DNA from 2 places in the Peribacillus sp. TE19612 genome. Region 2 is predicted to be linked to the other one. Evidence: riboswitches for the same ligand, from Rfam matches in the RefSeq annotation. Region 2 holds a riboswitch; the other holds the start of a gene.
What was found. Region 2 has a riboswitch for S-adenosylmethionine ahead of ACZ9AO_RS19130 (Fur-regulated basic protein FbpA). Riboswitches for the same ligand answer to the same signal wherever they lie in the genome.
Positions count from the first base shown of each region.

Region 1: linked by a shared signal. The riboswitch ahead of ACZ9AO_RS14685 (YezD family protein) and the one ahead of ACZ9AO_RS19130 (Fur-regulated basic protein FbpA) in region 2 are both predicted to bind S-adenosylmethionine.

Region 1 covers NZ_JBWCCL010000007.1:243,106-252,385, forward strand. Annotated here, with positions in the region: gene ACZ9AO_RS14675 (TetR/AcrR family transcriptional regulator) at 1-480, shown strand, start outside; gene ssuE (NADPH-dependent FMN reductase) at 667-1,200, shown strand; SAM riboswitch class I at 1,481-1,589, shown strand; gene ACZ9AO_RS14685 (YezD family protein) at 1,746-1,889, shown strand; gene ACZ9AO_RS14690 (phosphoadenylyl-sulfate reductase) at 2,058-2,774, shown strand; gene sat (sulfate adenylyltransferase) at 2,804-3,952, shown strand; gene cysC (adenylyl-sulfate kinase) at 3,996-4,595, shown strand; gene ACZ9AO_RS14705 (nitrite/sulfite reductase) at 4,612-6,237, shown strand; gene ACZ9AO_RS14710 (DUF3906 family protein) at 6,258-6,473, shown strand; gene cobA (uroporphyrinogen-III C-methyltransferase) at 6,493-7,269, shown strand; gene ACZ9AO_RS14720 (sirohydrochlorin chelatase) at 7,269-8,030, shown strand; gene ACZ9AO_RS14725 (NAD(P)-binding protein) at 8,011-8,643, shown strand; gene ACZ9AO_RS14730 (sulfite exporter TauE/SafE family protein) at 8,796-9,280, shown strand, end outside.
Region 2 covers NZ_JBWCCL010000011.1:68,680-77,959, reverse strand. Annotated here, with positions in the region: gene ACZ9AO_RS19165 (aldehyde dehydrogenase family protein) at 1-1,340, opposite strand, end outside; gene ACZ9AO_RS19160 (MFS transporter) at 1,611-2,816, shown strand; gene thiE (thiamine phosphate synthase) at 2,855-3,487, opposite strand; gene thiM (hydroxyethylthiazole kinase) at 3,468-4,283, opposite strand; gene thiD (bifunctional hydroxymethylpyrimidine kinase/phosphomethylpyrimidine kinase) at 4,280-5,086, opposite strand; gene thiW (energy coupling factor transporter S component ThiW) at 5,055-5,576, opposite strand; gene tenA (thiaminase II) at 5,592-6,281, opposite strand; TPP riboswitch at 6,373-6,477, opposite strand; SAM riboswitch class I at 6,635-6,739, shown strand; gene ACZ9AO_RS19130 (Fur-regulated basic protein FbpA) at 6,915-7,103, shown strand; gene ACZ9AO_RS19125 (aspartyl-phosphate phosphatase Spo0E family protein) at 7,356-7,550, shown strand; gene ACZ9AO_RS19120 (N-acetyltransferase family protein) at 7,620-8,126, opposite strand; gene ACZ9AO_RS19115 (DUF459 domain-containing protein) at 8,315-9,016, shown strand; gene ACZ9AO_RS19110 (ABC transporter ATP-binding protein) at 9,059-9,280, opposite strand, start outside.

The DNA of each region.
Region 1 (9,280 bases), on a different contig from region 2:
AATGTTTCCGAAGCTACTATTTACAAATACTTTGACAGCAAAAAAGATTTGCTTTTGGCTACAATTACCCCTAATGAAAAAGAGGAATCTGAAGATGGGACTAGCCATCTATCCACGGATGATCTAGTGGAGAATCATGTTACTACCATGATAAAAAAAATTCTTGAAAATAAAGAACAGTTTTCGATATTATTTAGGGAAACACAATTCGATCAAGATATTTCAAAGCAATATGTAGATCAGATTTTCAAACCAAATGCCAGGCATATTGAAATACAGAAGAGAATAGATAGCGGAGAGATACAATATATCTCTGATATTATTTTATTTAATGTAGGGATCATTTCTTTCACATTGGCTTTATCTACACATTATGAGATCCATCAACAAAAAAAGGAGCCATATTTTACTTCTGAACGAATTAAGAGCATTGCTCAACTTTTGGTATATGGTATTCATGGGAAACAAAATCATACATAATGAAACGGTCATATTTAAGGGCATGAGCATCAAGCCGTAAATATGACCGTTTCTTTTTTCATTCAGAGTAGATGTCTAGAGTGTAAGATTTGACTTATATTTTTCAGACAATTACGATAAATGTATACTTCACGAAATGCTTTAAGAAAATTATATCTGGAAATCTTGTAACATTGGAGGGTATCAATGAGCGATATCGTAATTTTATCAGGAAGTCCGGCTATTCCATCAAGAACGGACATTTCACTAAAACATATTCAATCATTAGTCGAAAATGCAGGATTTACTACAGCTTATTTCTCGATTACGGATTTCTCAGCAGATGATTTATTCCAAGGGAAATATAATAGCGAGGATATCTCAAAGCTTTCAGAGAGAATTCAAGCAGCCAGAGGAGTCATTATAGGTTCACCGGTTTATAAGGCTTCTTATACAGGTGTATTGAAAGCATTGATTGATTTGCTGCCAGAAGGTGCTTTTAAGGGTAAGCCGGTGCTGCCAATCATGATTGGTGGAAGTAACAGGCATCTATTGGCGATTGACTATGCGCTTAAACCATTAATTTCAATATTAAAAGGCGAGCCGCTGCAGGGGATTTATTTTGTTGATAAGGAAATAGATAAACAGAATCCAGAAAACCCGATCAATGATTTGCATTTAATTGATCGCGTCCAGAGTCAGGTTCAAGAATTTGTAGAAGCGATACAGTTAAGAAATTAATGACTTCAATAAATTAATTCCTTCCATAAAAAGACTGGAACCCTAGAAATTTTTTTTAGAATAACACGCGTCAATAATAGGCCTAATAATGAAAATAGACTCATTTTTTTGGAGACTTTATCTAAAAAGACGAGTCTATTTTCGCATTTATATGAACATAAAATCATAAATTGAATAGTGTGTATAAAAATAACAGTTCATCCATAATATTAAACCAAGTTATTTTATAAGAAAACTCCATTGACAAGGATTAAATATATGTTAATATTTAAAATAATAAAACTTATCCAGAGCGACGGAGGGAATTGGCCCTTTGAAGTCCAGCAACCTGCATGATGGATGCAAGGTGCTACCTCCAACAAAATGTTGATCATTTTGGAAGATAAGGTAAAGATATTTACCTTGCGATCTTTCCATCATGGAAAGATTTTTGTTTTTTGTGAAAATTTTAGGCAGACCATAATAATGTAAGGTTGTATGGAATTATATAAATCTAAGAAATTTAAAATAAAATATTCGCGGATTTTCTTAAAGGAGGAACTGGTTTGGATAAAGAGAATCAGCTTGAAGAAATTTTTGAACGACTTCAAGAAATGCTTAATTCAATGAAATATGGATCCATTACACTTATTGTCCAGGATGGTAAAATCATTCAAATGGAAAGAAATGAAAAACTAAGAATTAAATAAGGTATCTGCTGACTAGAAAAACTAGAGGCGGGTTTAACTGATATAAAGAGAGTATTGGTTAGATTCGTCTCTTTTTCCTAGATTTAAATAACCCGGGAATATTACAACGGGAATTGATCAACAGTTACTCTAACCTAATACAGCAAGTTTTTAGAGGGGGCTACAAAGTTGGCTGCATTAATAAACTATGAAAATTTCAATACAGGGGACTTCCCTGTATTTCCTGCAGACAGTGAGACAAAAGGTGCTTTGGAAGTTCTGCAATGGGCGAATGACCATTATGGAGACAAACTGATTTATGCTTGCAGTTTTGGTATTGAAGGCATCGTGCTTACGGATTTATTGGCGAAGGTCAATCCTTCGGCTAAAATAGTTTTCCTTGATACAGATGTTCATTTTGAGGAAACTTACCAATTGATCGAGGAAGTGAAGAAGCGATATCCGAAGCTTTTGATCGAAATGAAGAAACCTGACTTGACGCTTGAGGAACAAGCGGCGGAATATGGCGATGAATTATGGCTTAGTGATTCCAATAAGTGCTGTAACATCCGTAAAATCGTTCCGCTTACAGATGTGCTTTCATCGGCAACAGCCTGGCTTTCGGGACTGCGGAGGGAGCAATCCGAAACTAGGGCTAAGACCGAGTATATCAATAAGGATAATAAGTTCAAATCTGTTAAAATATGCCCACTCATACATTGGACATGGAAAGATGTTTGGCGCTATGCCCACAAAAATGGACTTCCATATAATGTCCTGCATGATAATGGATATCCGAGCATTGGATGTAAAACGTGTACTGCACCTGCCTTCAATGCAGATGATTTACGCTCAGGCCGTTGGCAAGGAGCTCAAAAAACGGAATGCGGATTGCATTTATCTTAAATAAATAGAAACCATAGGGGGAAATTAGCATGACAATCAGTTTACCGCACGGAGGAACATTAATCGATCTTTGGGAACCAAAATATGATTTTAGTAAAATTACGAAGTCAATCGAAATCGATGAAATTGCTTTAAGCGATCTTGAATTGATAGGCACTGGTGCCTACAGCCCGATTAAAGGATTCTTTACAAAAAGTGACTATGAGACAGTGGTAAAGGATATGAGGCTTAGCAGCGGACATGTATGGAGCATCCCGATTACGCTGCCTTTGACCGAAGAAACTGCAGAAAGCCTTACTATAGGTGAAGAAGTAACATTAACCCATGAAGGTGAAACTTACGGGGTTCTCTCCGTTTCCGATATTTACACTCCAGATAAGCAATTGGAAGCGACATTGGTATATCAAACAGATGATGAGAAGCATCCTGGAGTGAAAAATTTATATAACCGCGGGGATGTATATGTCGGCGGGGAAATAAAGTTGATCAAGAGAATAGAGCGTCCGCTATTTCAAGCTCATTATTTGGACCCAGTCGAGACAAGGAAGGCTTTCGCTGAAAAAGGATGGGAAACGGTTGTCGGTTTCCAAACGAGGAACCCTGTTCACCGTGCACATGAATATATTCAAAAGACAGCATTGGAAATCGTCGACGGTTTATTCTTAAATCCTCTAGTCGGTGCCACTAAATCAGATGACATTCCGGCAGATGTAAGAATGGAAAGCTATAAAGTGCTGCTTGATAAATATTATCCTAAGGATCGCGTCTCCCTTGCAGTTTTCCCTGCTGCCATGCGTTATGCAGGACCTAGAGAAGCCATTTTCCATGCGATGGTCCGTAAAAATTATGGTTGTACCCATTTTATCGTCGGACGTGATCATGCGGGTGTGGGCGATTATTATGGCACATACGATGCTCAAAAAATCTTTGGGAATTTCAATGCAGATGAGTTAGGGATCACGCTATTATTCTTTGAACATAGTTTTTACTGTAAAGCATGTGGCAATATGGCTTCCGCTAAAACTTGTCCGCATGGCAAGGAAGACCATGTCATCCTGTCTGGAACGAAGGTAAGGGAAATGTTGCGTAATGGAGAAATTCCTCCAGCTACCTTTAGCCGTAAGGAAGTCATCGAGGTGTTGATCGAAGGTCTAAAAAAAAATGAAGTTTATAACTGATTGGACATAAATGGAAGGTTCACATGAAGAGGGGGATTATCAAATGAGTAAAAGTACGAATGTCACATGGCATGAGACGTCATTGACCAAGGAGCACCGACGGAAGCAGAACGGCCATGAAAGCACGGTTCTATGGTTTACAGGACTATCGGGTTCCGGAAAATCAACGATTGCAAACGCGGTCGCTAAAGAGTTATACAATCGGAATATTCGAAGTTATGTTTTGGATGGTGATAATATCCGTCATGGCTTAAATAAAGATTTAGGTTTTTCTGAAGAAGATAGAACCGAGAATATTAGGCGGATTGGTGAGGTTTCCAAGTTATTCGTGGATAGTGGGCAGTTCGTATTGACCGCTTTCATATCACCTTTCAGGGCAGATCGGCAGATTGTACGTGATTTACTCGAAGAAGGGGAGTTTATTGAAGTATACATAAAGTGTCCGATCGAAGAGTGCGAAGTGCGTGATCCAAAAGGGCTTTATGACAAGGCCCGTAAAGGCATCATTAAAGATTTTACCGGAATCGACTCTCCATACGAAGAACCTGAACAACCGGAAATCATTTTAGAATCCGACCAATACAGCATTGAAGAGTGCGTTGAACAGGTAATCGGCTATTTGACAGCAAAGAAAGCGATCTAATCAAGGAGGAAATGTAATGGTTTACGAGAAATTTTGGTCGGAAAATCCACTAATCGCTAAAAATAAAACGGAAATCTGGAAATTGGAAAAAGACGGCTTGAAGATATTTGATGATATTCCGCATTATGCAGCAAATGGGTTTGATTCCATCCCTAAAGAGAAATGGGATATGTTCAAGTGGGCAGGTCTATACCTGCAACGGCCAAAAGAAGCTGGTTATTGGATGATGCGAGTCGTTATTCCCGGAGGTATCCTGACTTATGATCAACAAATAACTCTAGCTAACATCGCAAAAGATTACGGGAGGGACGTATATGACATTACAACCCGTCAAGCCATTCAATTCCACTGGCTGACCATCGAACAGGTCCCGGATATTTTGAATCGTTTGGAAAAGGTTGGAATGACTACGGCTGGTGCTTGTGGTGATATAACCCGTAATATCATCGGTAATGCATTGGCAGGTATCGATCCTGATGAACTTTTTGATACACGCGATGTACTTTATGATGTATTTGAATATTTCCGCCTTAACGAGGACTATTCGAACCTTCCGAGGAAATATAAAATGTCCATAAGTGCCAATATCCATAATGCTTCAAATGCTGAAATCAACTGTGTTTCATTCAATCCAGCCACTAAAGTAATTGATGGAGTAACGGAAGTCGGTTTTCATGTTAAAGTAGGCGGGGGCCTATCCTCCGTTCCGATGCTGGCAGAAGAGCTTGACTTATTCATTTTACCTGAAAAAACTGTGGAAGTGGCTGCCGCCATCACGACGATATTCCGTGACTTTGGGTACCGTGAAAAGCGACATCGCTCACGTTTGAAATTCCTTGTCGCTGACTGGGGTCCTGAACAATTCAAGGAAAAATTGCTGGAATACACCGGTCCGCTTCCTGAAAAGGGAGAAAGTGCGGTGAAGGGATGGAATGCAGGGTATTTCTACGGCATCCATAAACAAAAGCAAGATGGTCTGAACTATGTTGGCGTCAATATACCAGTTGGTCGTCTAAACCCAGACGAAGTGATCGAGTTTGCCGAACTTGCAAAAAAATATGGAAATGGTGAAATCCGCAACTGTAATTCTCAAAATCTAATCATTCCCAATGTGCCGGATGCAAAACTTGAGGAATTAAAGCAGGAATCCATCTTCGAAAGATTTCCATATCAACCAAAGAAATTCATTGGGTATTCCGTTTCTTGTACAGGCATCGAGTATTGCAACTTGGCTCTCGTTGAAACGAAAAACCGAATGAGGACCATTTCTGAAGCACTGGACAAGGAAATAGATCTCGATGTACCTGTAAGGATGCATATGGTCGGCTGTCCGAATAATTGCGGTCAAAGAGCCATCGCCGAAATAGGGCTGCAAGGCATAAAAATGAAAAACCAGGATAAAAAGATGGTCGAGGCTTTTGAGATATACGTTGGTGGAACGCTGAATGAGGGCGGGAAGTTCAATGAAAAGCTTAAAGGAAAAGTGGAAGCTGAAAAGCTCCATCATGTTCTGAAAGAAATGATCCTATTTTTCAAAGAAACAAAACTACTATCCGAAACCTTTCTCGATTTTGTGGAAAGGGTAGGGGTAGACGAATTACAAAGTAAACTTGATGATATATTAGCGGAAGTGGCCGTTTAGTAGGGGAAGGTAAGCATTCCATGAATCTATACCGTTTTGAAGTCACTATCAAGGAAAAACCAATTCATGTCATCATTGTTGCCGATTCAGATGAAAAGGCGTTTGAACTTGTTGATATCGAGCTGGAAAAGCATTATTTGAAAATGCCTGAAGTGGATGACATCTCATTATATGAAAAAAGGAAAATTAAAAATGGAGCAGGTTTCGTTTTATCGGAATTCGAAACAATTCTCTAAGGGAAGGCAGGATGCAAAAATGGGGAAAGTATATCTAGTAGGAGCCGGTCCCGGAGATCCAGATTTAATTACATTAAAAGGATTAAAATGCATCCAAGAAGCTGATGTCATTTTATATGATCGACTTGTCAATAAAGAACTTTTGAATCATGCAAAAGACGGTGTCGAGCTGATTAATTGCGGTAAACTGCCGGATTATCATTTGTTGCAGCAGGATACCATCAATCGGTTCCTCGTTAAATATGCAAAAAAGGGAAAAATAGTCACTCGTTTGAAAGGCGGCGATCCATTCGTCTTTGGGAGAGGCGGTGAGGAAGCGGAAGCCCTTGCCAAAAGTGGCGTAAGCTTTGAAATCGTACCAGGAATTACGGCTGGAATCGCCGCTACAGCCTATGCGGGAATTCCAGTTACACATAGGGACCATGCTTCATCATTTGCAATTGTTACCGGTCATCGAAAAAAAGATGAAGAGGATAATATCAAGTGGGAATCCCTTGCAAAAGGAATCGATACATTAGCCATTTATATGGGTGTTAAAAACCTGCCATATATTCAAGGAAAACTTTTGGAACATGGAAAAAGCCCAGAGACTCCGGTAGCCCTTATTCATTGGGGTACATTAACAACGCAAAAAACAGCTGTCAGTACGTTGGCTAAAGTAGTGGAAACCGCCAATAACGAACAAATTTCGAATCCTTGCATGATAGTCGTGGGAGATGTCGTTAATTTACGGGAAAAAATCAAATGGTTTGAAGGAAAACAAACCGAAAATTTGTTGGCGAATGAGGCCTTTTAATGGAAGCCATTTTATATATTTGCCATGGCAGCCGTGTTAAAGAAGCTTCAGCCCAAGCCATTGATTTTATTAAAGTTTGTATGCAAGCACAGCCATATTCCATTCAAGAGTATTGCTTCTTGGAATTGGAAACTCCTACGATTGAAGAGGCCTACGAACGATGCGTCCAAAAAGGTGCGACGAGAATATTGGCCATTCCAGTTCTATTGCTGACAGCTGTACATGCAAAACATGATATTCCAGTCATATTGAATAAAATGAAAGAACGGTACCCTGCCGTTGACTTGAGATACGGAAGGCCGATTGGTGTCAGCGAGAAAATGGTTGACATTTTAGTGGAACGGTTGGAGGAAACAAATGTAAGTGTTACGGAGGGTTCCTTGGTATTATTGGTTGGAAGGGGCAGCAGTGATCCCGACGTCAAAAGGGATTTGTCTCGATTGGCCGATTTGCTAAGGAACAGGTTTCCAAAAATACGGGTGCAAGAGTGTTATTTGACAGCTGCCACACCAAGCTTTGGAGAAGCGTTGGAATTTGCGGTGGAATCTCGATCAAACCAAGTATTTATCATTCCATACCTATTGTTTACAGGTCTCTTAATGCAGTCGATTGAAAATAGTATAAAAAAGATCCAAAAAAAGGGGAAGCAAAGAATCATAATTTGCCGATATTTAGGTTATCACCCAAAGATTGAACAAGCAATTTCGGAACGAATTCATGAAGTGAGTGGGGAGGCAGCCTATGTATCCAATTACGCTTAATATCGAGAACAGAAAGTGTGTCATCATCGGCGGTGGTAAAATAGCTTACTTTAAAGCGGGCCCGTTATTGGAAGCTGGTGCTGAAGTTACCGTCGTAAGCCCCGAAATATGCACAGGTTTTCAAGTGTTGGAGAAAGAAGGTAAGATCCGGGTCTTACTTAAAGAAGTGGAAGAAACTGACTATAAAGATGCATTTTTAATCATTGTTGCTACCAATTCTACTGAAGTAAATGAACGAGTTTACGAGAACGCATCCGAAAGTCAGTTGGTTAACGTAATCAGCAATCATGAGTTGGGCAATTTTCATATACCGGCCACATTGAATAGAGGCATGCTTTCCATAAGTGTTTCTACCAATGGAGCAAGTCCAACGCTCGCAAAAAAAATACGGAATGACCTAGGTAAAGTATATGATGAATCATATGAAGAATATCTTGAATTCCTTTTTGAAGCAAGAATGATTATAAAGAATGGGTCATTTTCAAAAGAAGAAAAATCTAAATTATTGAAAGATTCAATAGTGGATATTTATAAATATTCCTTAAAAGAAAGATATCGTTTTTTAGCTAGGCTTTTACCAGTAGAAGCTGAAGAAAATATATCATTGGGCTGATCAGAAAAACTGAAGGCACCTAACCAACATGTCATTTCATTTTGGTTAGGTGCCTCTTTGTGTCTTAAAGGAAATCTAAATGATTTATACAGGCAAACGGTACCATCGGGTCGATGATATAGGTTCTATTTTAGTGAAAAAAGGGGAATGTCATGAAAAAGTTAATCGTTTTGGCCTTTATCGGGTTTTTAGCCCAATTAATTGATGGTTCGCTTGGAATGGGGTATGGAGTGAGTTCCACTTCCTTATTGTTGACATTCGGGATTGCCCCTGCAGTAGCATCAGCATCCGTTCATTTATCGGAAGTAGTGACAACAGCAGTATCCGGAGCTTCACATATAAAGTTTGGGAACGTGGATAAAAATATGGTCTATCGCTTGATCATTCCAGGTTCTGTTGGTGCATTTGTAGGTGCATGTTTTCTGAGTAACCTGCCAGCCGAATTAGCAAAACCGTATATTGCCATATTTTTATTTGGTCTTGGTGTATACGTTTTATTCCGCTTTTTATTTATTTTTAAACCGTCAAAGGAAAATGAAACCGTAAGGCCATTGACCGCAAAACAATCCATTCCGTTAGGCCTTTTTGCAGGCTTTTGTGATGCAACAGGCGGAGGCGGTTGGGGACCGATTGCAAC
Region 2 (9,280 bases):
CCGGCACGGAGTTTTCCTGCAACATAATGGGCATTGGCTATATCGCTTGTCCATAAGCCGGCAGCCAAACCATATTCACTGGCATTTGCACGGTTAATGACATCATCTAAATCCTCGAATGGCATTGCCGCTATGACCGGTCCGAAAATCTCTTCTTTAGCAATCGTCATATCCTCTTCAACACCAGCGAATATAGTAGGAGAAACAAAGTAGCCTTGCTCACCCGGTTTATTTCCGCCGACAAGAACTTCCGCACCCTCGTTTTTCCCTTTTTCAATATAGCCCATTACCCGATTTTGCTGCTCCTCGGAAACAAGCGGTCCAATTTGTGTACTTGGATCTAGGCCTATCCCTTGTTTGATGTTTTTTGCATGGCTGGCCATATCGGCAACAACATTATCATAATGTTTCTTTTGGATATAAACCCTTGAACCGGCACAGCATACCTGGCCTTGGTTAAACATGACCCCATTCAAAGCTCCAGGGATGGCTTTTGAGAAATCCGCATCAGGCAGGATGATGTTTGGCGATTTCCCTCCAAGTTCCAATGTGACCCGTTTCAATGAATATGAAGCGGAACGCATGATCAATTTTCCAACTTCGGTCGAACCGGTAAATGCAATTTTATTTACTTGCGGATGGTCGACAAGCGCTTGTCCAGCGGTTTCACCAAAACCGGGAACGATATTGACGACCCCATCAGGGAAACCGGCTTCATCCAATAATTCAGCAAGGTAAAGTGCTGAAAGCGGTGTTTGCTCAGCGGGCTTTAATATGACCGTACAACCTGTAGCAAGTGCAGCTCCCAGTTTCCACATCGCCATAAGAAGCGGAAAGTTCCATGGGATGATTTGGCCGACAACACCAACAGCCTCGTGTTTTGTGTAGTTAAAGTAATTTCCGCTTACCGGGATGGTCTGTCCAACAATCTTGGTGGACCAGCCAGCAAAGTATCTCATATGTTCTATTGCTAAAGGAATGTCGGCATTGGTAGTTTCACTGATTGGTTTCCCATTATCCAACGTTTCCAATTGAGCAAGTTCAGTTTTATTTTCTTCCATTAAATCGGCTAGTTTATACATCAGTCTACTGCGTGCAGCTGCGCTCATTCTTGACCAAGGACCTTCATCGAATGCTTTGCGTGCAGCTTTGACGGCTAAGTCGATATCTTCTTTATCAGCTTCATAAACATCGGCAAGTTTTTGTCCTGTAGCAGGATTAGGAGTGGAGAAGGTTTTTTTTGAAGCACTTTCTACAAACTGACCATTAATATAGAGCTTTTTTGGTCCTGTTAAAAATTTTTGCAGCTTTCCACTTACTTCTAACGTTAGATTTGTCATTAATTACCCTCCTGAATAAAATGATTATCTTGGGCAAAACATGATGACTTATTGTTAACGCTTTGATTGCCAATTTTTATGATAAATGAAAAAAAGGGAATATTCAATCTATAACATTCGACAGAATATCCAAGATTTCTTCATCTATTATAAAAATGTAGTATTTTTTTGTCATGACATGTGTAATTACTATAGCAAAAATGAAAGTTAATAGTTAAAATGAATAAGGATAAAATAACAAGAAGGTCTAAAGTTCTTCAGGAGGAATATATGGGAAATAATGCGAAAATGATATCGCAGCGTAAGTTACTTGGTGTTGCGGGTCTTGGATGGATGTTCGATGCACTTGATGTCGGTATGCTTTCTTTCATCATTGTTGCATTAAAGCAGGATTGGAACTTAACCAGTGAGCAAGTTGGCTGGATTGGGAGCATAAACTCCATAGGAATGGCCGTTGGCGCCGTATTCTTTGGTGCGATGGCCGACAGGGTCGGACGAAAGAATGTCTTTATCATTACATTATTATTGTTTTCGATCGCAAGTGGCCTGTCTGCAGCAGTCAGTACACTCAGCCTGTTCTTGATATTGCGTTTTTTGATTGGAATGGGACTTGGGGGAGAACTCCCGGTTGCCTCGACATTGGTCTCTGAAAGTGTTGAAGCGAGTAAAAGGGGAAGGGTCGTCGTCCTTCTTGAAAGCTTTTGGGCGGTTGGCTGGATTTTGGCAGCACTCATATCCTATTTCATCATACCGGCTTATGGTTGGCGGGTAGCATTATTATTGAGTGCAGTTCCAGCTTTATATGCGCTGTATCTGCGCTTGAAACTGCCGGATTCACCAAAGTATACGGAACTTGAAAAAAAGCAAAGACCATCTGTATTAAGCAATATGAAAAGTGTCTGGAAAAAGGAATACTCCCGTCAGACCCTTGTATTGTGGATTCTATGGTTTTGCGTGGTCTTTTCCTATTATGGGATGTTTTTATGGCTGCCAAGCGTGATGGTCCTAAAAGGCTTCAGCATGATTCAAAGCTTTGAATATGTTTTGATCATGACGCTTGCACAGCTTCCGGGTTATTTTTCAGCTGCATGGCTGATAGAGAAGATGGGACGTAAATTCGTTTTGATCACATACTTAATTGGAACGGCCGTCAGTGCCTTTTTCTTTGGATCGGCAGAGGGGCTGGCACTGCTGATAGTTTCCGGAATGTTCCTCTCTTTCTTCAACCTAGGGGCATGGGGTGCACTTTATGCGTATACACCTGAGCAGTATCCAACATCAGTTCGCGGTACAGGGGCTGGGTTAGCTGCAGGGATCGGGAGAATTGGCGGTGTTCTGGGACCTTTGCTTGTAGGGTATCTAGTTGCCGCAGACACCCCGATTTCATCGATTTTCACCATTTTTACAATTGCTATTTTAGTGGGGGCAGTTGCCGTGGCTTTTGGGAAGGAAACAAAGAATACCGTTTTGACATAAACAAAGGATGGGGACTGCATGCAGTCTCCATCCTTTTGTTATTTAAAGTCTTTTATTATTTTTAAAAGGGATTCGGATGCAGTCTTCGGATTATTTGCATTCATGATGGCCGATACGACTGCGGTACCTGATAGTCCGCTATCAGAAAGAGCGGAAATGTTATCGGCAGTGATACCCCCGATGGCTACTGCGGGAATGGATACGCCGCGGCAAATTCCCCCCAGATCCTCAAGTGCCATTAGAGTTGCATCTTGTTTGGTCTTGGTGGGGAAAACGGAACCTACTCCGATATAATCGGCTCCATTTCGTTCGGCTTCGAGAGCTTCTTCAAGAGTGGAGACAGATACACCGACAATCATATCTTCAGGAACCATTTTTTTGACGACAGGCAGTGGAAGGTCATCTTGTCCAATATGAATTCCGTGCGCTCCAACCGCAAGTGCTATATCCACCCGGTCATTGATGATAAGGGGAATGGAAAGCTCATTCAATAACTGTTTTAATGCAGATGCTTTTTTATAAAAGGAGAGGGAGGAATTGTTTTTCTCTCTAAGTTGTACGATCGAGACTCCTCCTGAAACCGATTCTGCAATGATTTTGGTCAATTCTTCTATTGCTATGGACTCTTCCGTAACTAAATACAGGCTTAAATCAAATTGCGACTTCTTCACTTAGTTTCACCTCATGCATCCAGATTTCCTTATCCATTCTTGATATGGCATCGATTAATCGCACACGGAAAGTACCTGTTCCTTCATCCTTTTGAAGGGTTGAGGCTGCCAGTTCCCCTGATATGCTCATTGTTGATATACCGGCAATTGCGGCAGAATAGAAATCATCGGTGACTCCGGAAAAAGTTCCGATAAGAGCAGTGGACATGCAACCGGTACCTGTAACATTAGTTAAAAGGAGGTTCCCGTTATCGATGATGGACGTATGTTTTCCATCGCTGACCGCATCCTTAGCTCCGCTGACCACGATGATGCTATTCAATTCATTTGCCGCTTGTGCAGCCAGCTCGGCATTGCTAATCGCAAGTTCCCCCGAATCCACCCCGCGTGTAACGGTATCCCCACCCATCATTGACAGGATTTCACTCGCATTTCCGCGAATGATTTGGAAAGTAACCTTTCTTAGGAGCTCTTTGACTTGCTCTGTACGATAGGAGGTGGCACCAACTCCCACCGGGTCCAAAATCACCGGGATGTCCAGGGCATTTGCCGTTTTACCGGCAATCTCCATTGCTTCCAAGGCTTTATCATCGATCGTACCGAAATTCAGGACCAATGCATTTGCTAATTTGACCATATCCGCCACTTCTCTTGGGCTCGATGTCATTACTGGTGAACCTCCGATGGCAAGGGTGGCATTTGCACAGTCATTGACCGTAACAAAGTTGGTGATTTGGTGAACGAGTGGTTTCCTTTCTCTTACCTTCATAAATAAATCGGCTGAAGAAATCTTCATAACAAGTCACTCCGTTCTTTTTTTGAATATGAATGAAAATGATGGACAGGTCCATGACCTTTACCGATTGAAAAGCTATTGCGTATCGCTTCGGAAATATAGGTCTTGGCTTGTTCGATCGAGACTTGCAATGGCAGTCCATTTGCCAGGTTAGATGTAATGGCGGATGATAGGGTGCAGCCCGTACCATGAGTGTTTTTGGTATGAATGCGCTCTCCCTTGATCCAGTGGAAGTCAGTACCATCATAAAAAAGATCATTTGGATTTCCTGCTGCATGGCCGCCTTTAAGTAAAACGGCTTTGGGACCCATTTCTTGTATCGTAATGCATGCCCTGTAGAAATCTTGTTTCGTCCGAATCGGGAAGCCAGTAAGTACTTCCGCTTCTGGTACATTGGGTGTTACAAGAGTTGCAAGCGGAAGCAATTCCATTTTTAAGGCAGAGACGGCCTTTTCGTCGAGCAAATGGTGGCCGCTTTTGGAAACCATGACAGGGTCAAGGATAACGATGGCAGGCATGAAGGTTTTAAGGGACGCAGCGACCGTTTCCACGATTTCTTTTGATCCAAGCATGCCTATTTTTACTGCATCGACAGGAATATCTTCAAAGATAGCTGCAATTTGATCCGATATGATAGCTGTTTCAATGGGCTGTACAGAACGGACTTCCATTGTGTTTTGGGCGGTTACGGCTGTGATGGCAGACATTCCAAATACACCATGTGCAGAAAATGTTTTTAAATCCGCTTGTATTCCAGCACCGCCCCCTGAATCAGAGCCTGCGATCGTTAATGCTGTTTTCATAAAAAAACCCCTTCATATAATTATTTTTTAGCAGTATTTTAAGTAATATGAAAGCTAAAATCGCCCCTGCGAATGAACTGAACATAAAAGCCGGTAAAAAACCAAAAAGAGCAGCTTTTTCTCCCAATAGGAGGGTTGCAAGCGGATAACAGGCCAGGGAACCGAGAATGCCGGTCCCGATCACTTCCCCTAAACAGGCGAATTTTAAGCTTTGTGTTTTTCGATAAAGGATGGCGGCCAAAAGTGCACCAATCATGCTGCCGGGAAAGGCGAAAATTGAACCGGTACCAGACATGTTTCTAATGATGGAAACTAAAAAAGCTTGTGTCACAGCATATGCAGGCCCCAATAGAACCGCCGTCAGGACATTTGCCAGATGTTGAATAGGAAAGATTTTTGCAAATCCTGCAGGGATGAAAATAAATGAACTGGTCAGCGTCGTTAAAGCCGTGATCATGGCAGTCAATGTCAGTTTCTTGATAGGATTCATCCTCATGTCAACCACCTACAGAGGCCAATCCTGCTCATTTTGAACCATGTCCCAGAATAAATATTCATATCGGGAAGTAACCAAAAAGTGCTTTTCTAATCTAAGAAGTTCCTTTTCAGGCATGCCTTCCGTCAATTCTTCCAACAAAGTGATCAGCCACTTGTGTGCTTCCCCGAATTCAGGAGATGAATAGGACCTTATCCAATCTGCGTAGCGATTGTTTTCCAGTGCTGCTCCATTTTGTTCTTTTAATAGCAAACCGATTTCATAATAATCCCAAGCGCAGGGCAGGAGACAGGCGATCAAGTCTGCCAAAGTCCCATGCTGAGCTGCATTTAGCATGTAACCTGTATAGGCTAGAGTGGTTGGAGTAGGTTCTGTATTTTCCAATTCCTTGGAGCTGATCCCGAATTCGGAAGCATAATGCCGATGAATATCCATTTCCACTTGAAGGGTTTCATTTAAAATGCTCGCAAATTTTGCCATGGTTTCGATGTTATGGGCTTTGATGACACCTAAAGCAAAGAGCTTGGAATAATCCATGAGATAGACATAGTCCTGCTTCAGGTAATAGGCAAATTTCTTTTCAGGAAGTGTACCGTTTCCAATTGCCTGGACAAAGGGATGTGAATGGTTCCTTTTCCAAATCTCTTTTGCCCGTGCGTGCAGTCTATCACTGAATGTTTCTAATTTTGTATTCTCCATTGTTCATCCTCCTATAGAATGGCTCCCTTTGTTGAATAAAAAACCCCGTTCCTGAATACGGAACGGGGTAGATGGATATAGTCTGTAAAATGGACGATATCATCCACTTCCCTCCGCCGGTATGAGCCGGTTCAGGTTCAAAGGGTCCGGAACTAATTCCATCTCAGTCTTAAAAAAGACTCCCCTAGTGGTGTGAATTGTATGTAATTACTGACATCATATCAGAAAGACAAGAAAATGCAACCCGTATTTGAAAGAGGTATCACTTTATGTCCAGGAAAAAAGGGAGAACCAGGTAATTGACTTTTGAAGATTATTAGGATAGAATCATTTCTACATCATTATATATCGAATTCTTATCCAGAGAGGTGGAGGGACTTGGCCCTAAGAAACCTCGGCAGCGGACCCGTTTAGGGAACTGTGCTAAATCCAACAAGCATATGCTTGGAAGATAAGAAGAGCCGTACGGACACTGTCAGCCTCTTCTTAAATTAGAAGGGGCTTTTATTTTTGGGAAATAACGTTTAGTGACATACTAGAAAAGGTATATATAATTTGGTGAAATCAAACAAGTTGATAAAGTTTAGCTAACTAGAAGCAGGCACTAGGACGACTGGGAAAGGAGCCATTTACATGGCAGAATTATTTAAGAGGATTGAACAGAGGAAGGCAAAACTCATTGAAGAGCTATTGGCCAATGGAGTATACAAAACCTCTGATGAAAGGCACCTTTATGATGCCCCATTAAAAGTACTTGAAGATGAATATAAGATTGTTATAAATAGACCTAATAACGAGTCACCTTCTGAATGGATGACATAGTAAACGGAATACAATATTTGGATTTTTGGATAAGGGATATGATGTAAGCATTCGCAGTCTACACTAGTGGATGCTTTTTTTGCGTTTATTAGAAAACGACACAAATTATACATAATTAAATAACAAAATAGGTGTTTTGTCACATTTTACCTATAAAATAACACATTTAATTTCTGAAAAATAGTTGATTTTAACTAGTGGTTTCATTATGATGAAAGTGTAAAAATATTGAATAAATGGGAGGTGACTATGATGCCTTGCCGTAAGGTAACTATAGAAAAAGTAGAAGAGAAGAGACAGGAAATGATAAAGTTGGGAGCGATATACGGCTTAACAAATCTGCTGACTGTACAAGCCAGTCAAGAATTGGATACGCTATTGAATGCCTTAGCAAGTAAAAGAGATTCTGAATATTTTTCCCTTCAAGAAGCATATAGGTATTTTTAAATTAGCAATTCGACCTGTATTAATCTGAAAAAGCTACTGCTCAAGGCAATAGCTCTAAAGAATTATATATTAAATATCGACACGTTTACCTAGAATGATCAAATCCCGCTCAATGCCATCCATCTCGGCAACTTGAGGTAAATGTGCCCATTCTTCAAACCCGAATTTGGAAAAAAGCTTAAGGCTTGGTGTATTATGGGCAAAAATGAAACCCAATAAAGTCTTAACACCTAATTTTGGACTCAATTCAATTGCCTTTCGAATCGAAATTTGTCCAATTCCTTTTCCCCGGAAATAATCATCAATGTAAATACTGATTTCGGCAGTGGAATTATATGCCGGTCGGCCATAAAAGGATTGAAAGCTCATCCATCCAGCGGTTTTCCCTTCTATAGTAATGATATATAGCGGTCTACTTTCTGAATGATGTTCCTCAAACCATTTAACCCTCGATTGGACGGATACAGGTTCCGTATCTGCCGTGACCATTCTTGAAGCAATTGTCGAATTATATATTTCAACAATTCTGGGTAGATCAGATAGTTCTGCCTCTCTAAACTCTATGTGTTCTTTCATGATTTAAACTCCTAACTATCATTTATTCAATCTCCAGAATGAAGGGTAATCCCGTTTCCATTGAAAGTTTTATATTATCATACACTCTTTATTCTTTATCTGACAATTCTTTTTTATGTTAGTACTGCAGATTTTTTGGGTATGAAAAAGATTAAATACTTCTAGTAAAAAGACAAGAGGAGAACCAAATGAAAAAATTGACAGGTATATTGATTATCGTACTGGTTATATGTTTTGCTGCATATGAATTTCAGGCCTCGGAGTCGGAAGATGTGCAAAGGGTCATGGCTTTTGGAGATTCATTAACCTATGGAAAAGGGGATAAGAACGGGGAAGGATATATAGAAGGCCTTGAGGATGAATTGAATAATCCGCAATCGGAGCAAAAAGTGAGTTTTTGGAATTACGGTATTAAAGGCCAGGAAACGGATGGGGTGATGAAACAGCTAGATGATTACCGCATTAAAACGAAACTTGATGAAGCCGATACTTTCATTGTTTTTATTGGAACGAATGACTTGATCAATAGTAATGGCGGGAACTTGGAGAAAATAAGTGACCGAAAAATCAATGAGGGTAAACGGGAATATATCAACCATCTGAAAAAGATTACATCAACACTGATAGAGGCAAACGATAAAGCGGATATTCTGGTAGTAGGACTATATAACCCAATTAAAGACAATCAAAAACTTGAAAAGCACATTCGCGATTATAACGAGTCAATAAAGGGATTAGCCGATAAAGGTGAACGGATGTTATTCATTCCTACAAATGATCTTTTTGAAGATGAAAAGAAAACAAAGTATTTCAGTGATAAGTTACATCCGAATGAAAAAGGGTATCAGCTCATTGCGAATCGGGTTTTGGAAAGTTATGACTTCAAATGAAACCAAACATGCACAGAAAGGCTTTCTGTGCATGTTTGCCTGCTAAGTTGCTAGGTATTTGATATCGCTTAGTTGAGGGAACTGTAAGTCATGGAGCTGCTTGTATCGGCCGTTGTTTTGCATTAACTGGTCATGTGTTCCTTTTTCAAGAACCTGCCCTTTTTCCAGAACGATGATTTGATCGGCGTCATGAATGGTCGATAAACGATGTGCAATGACTATTGAAGTCCGTTTTTTCATTAAACGTGACAAGGCTTGCTGTAT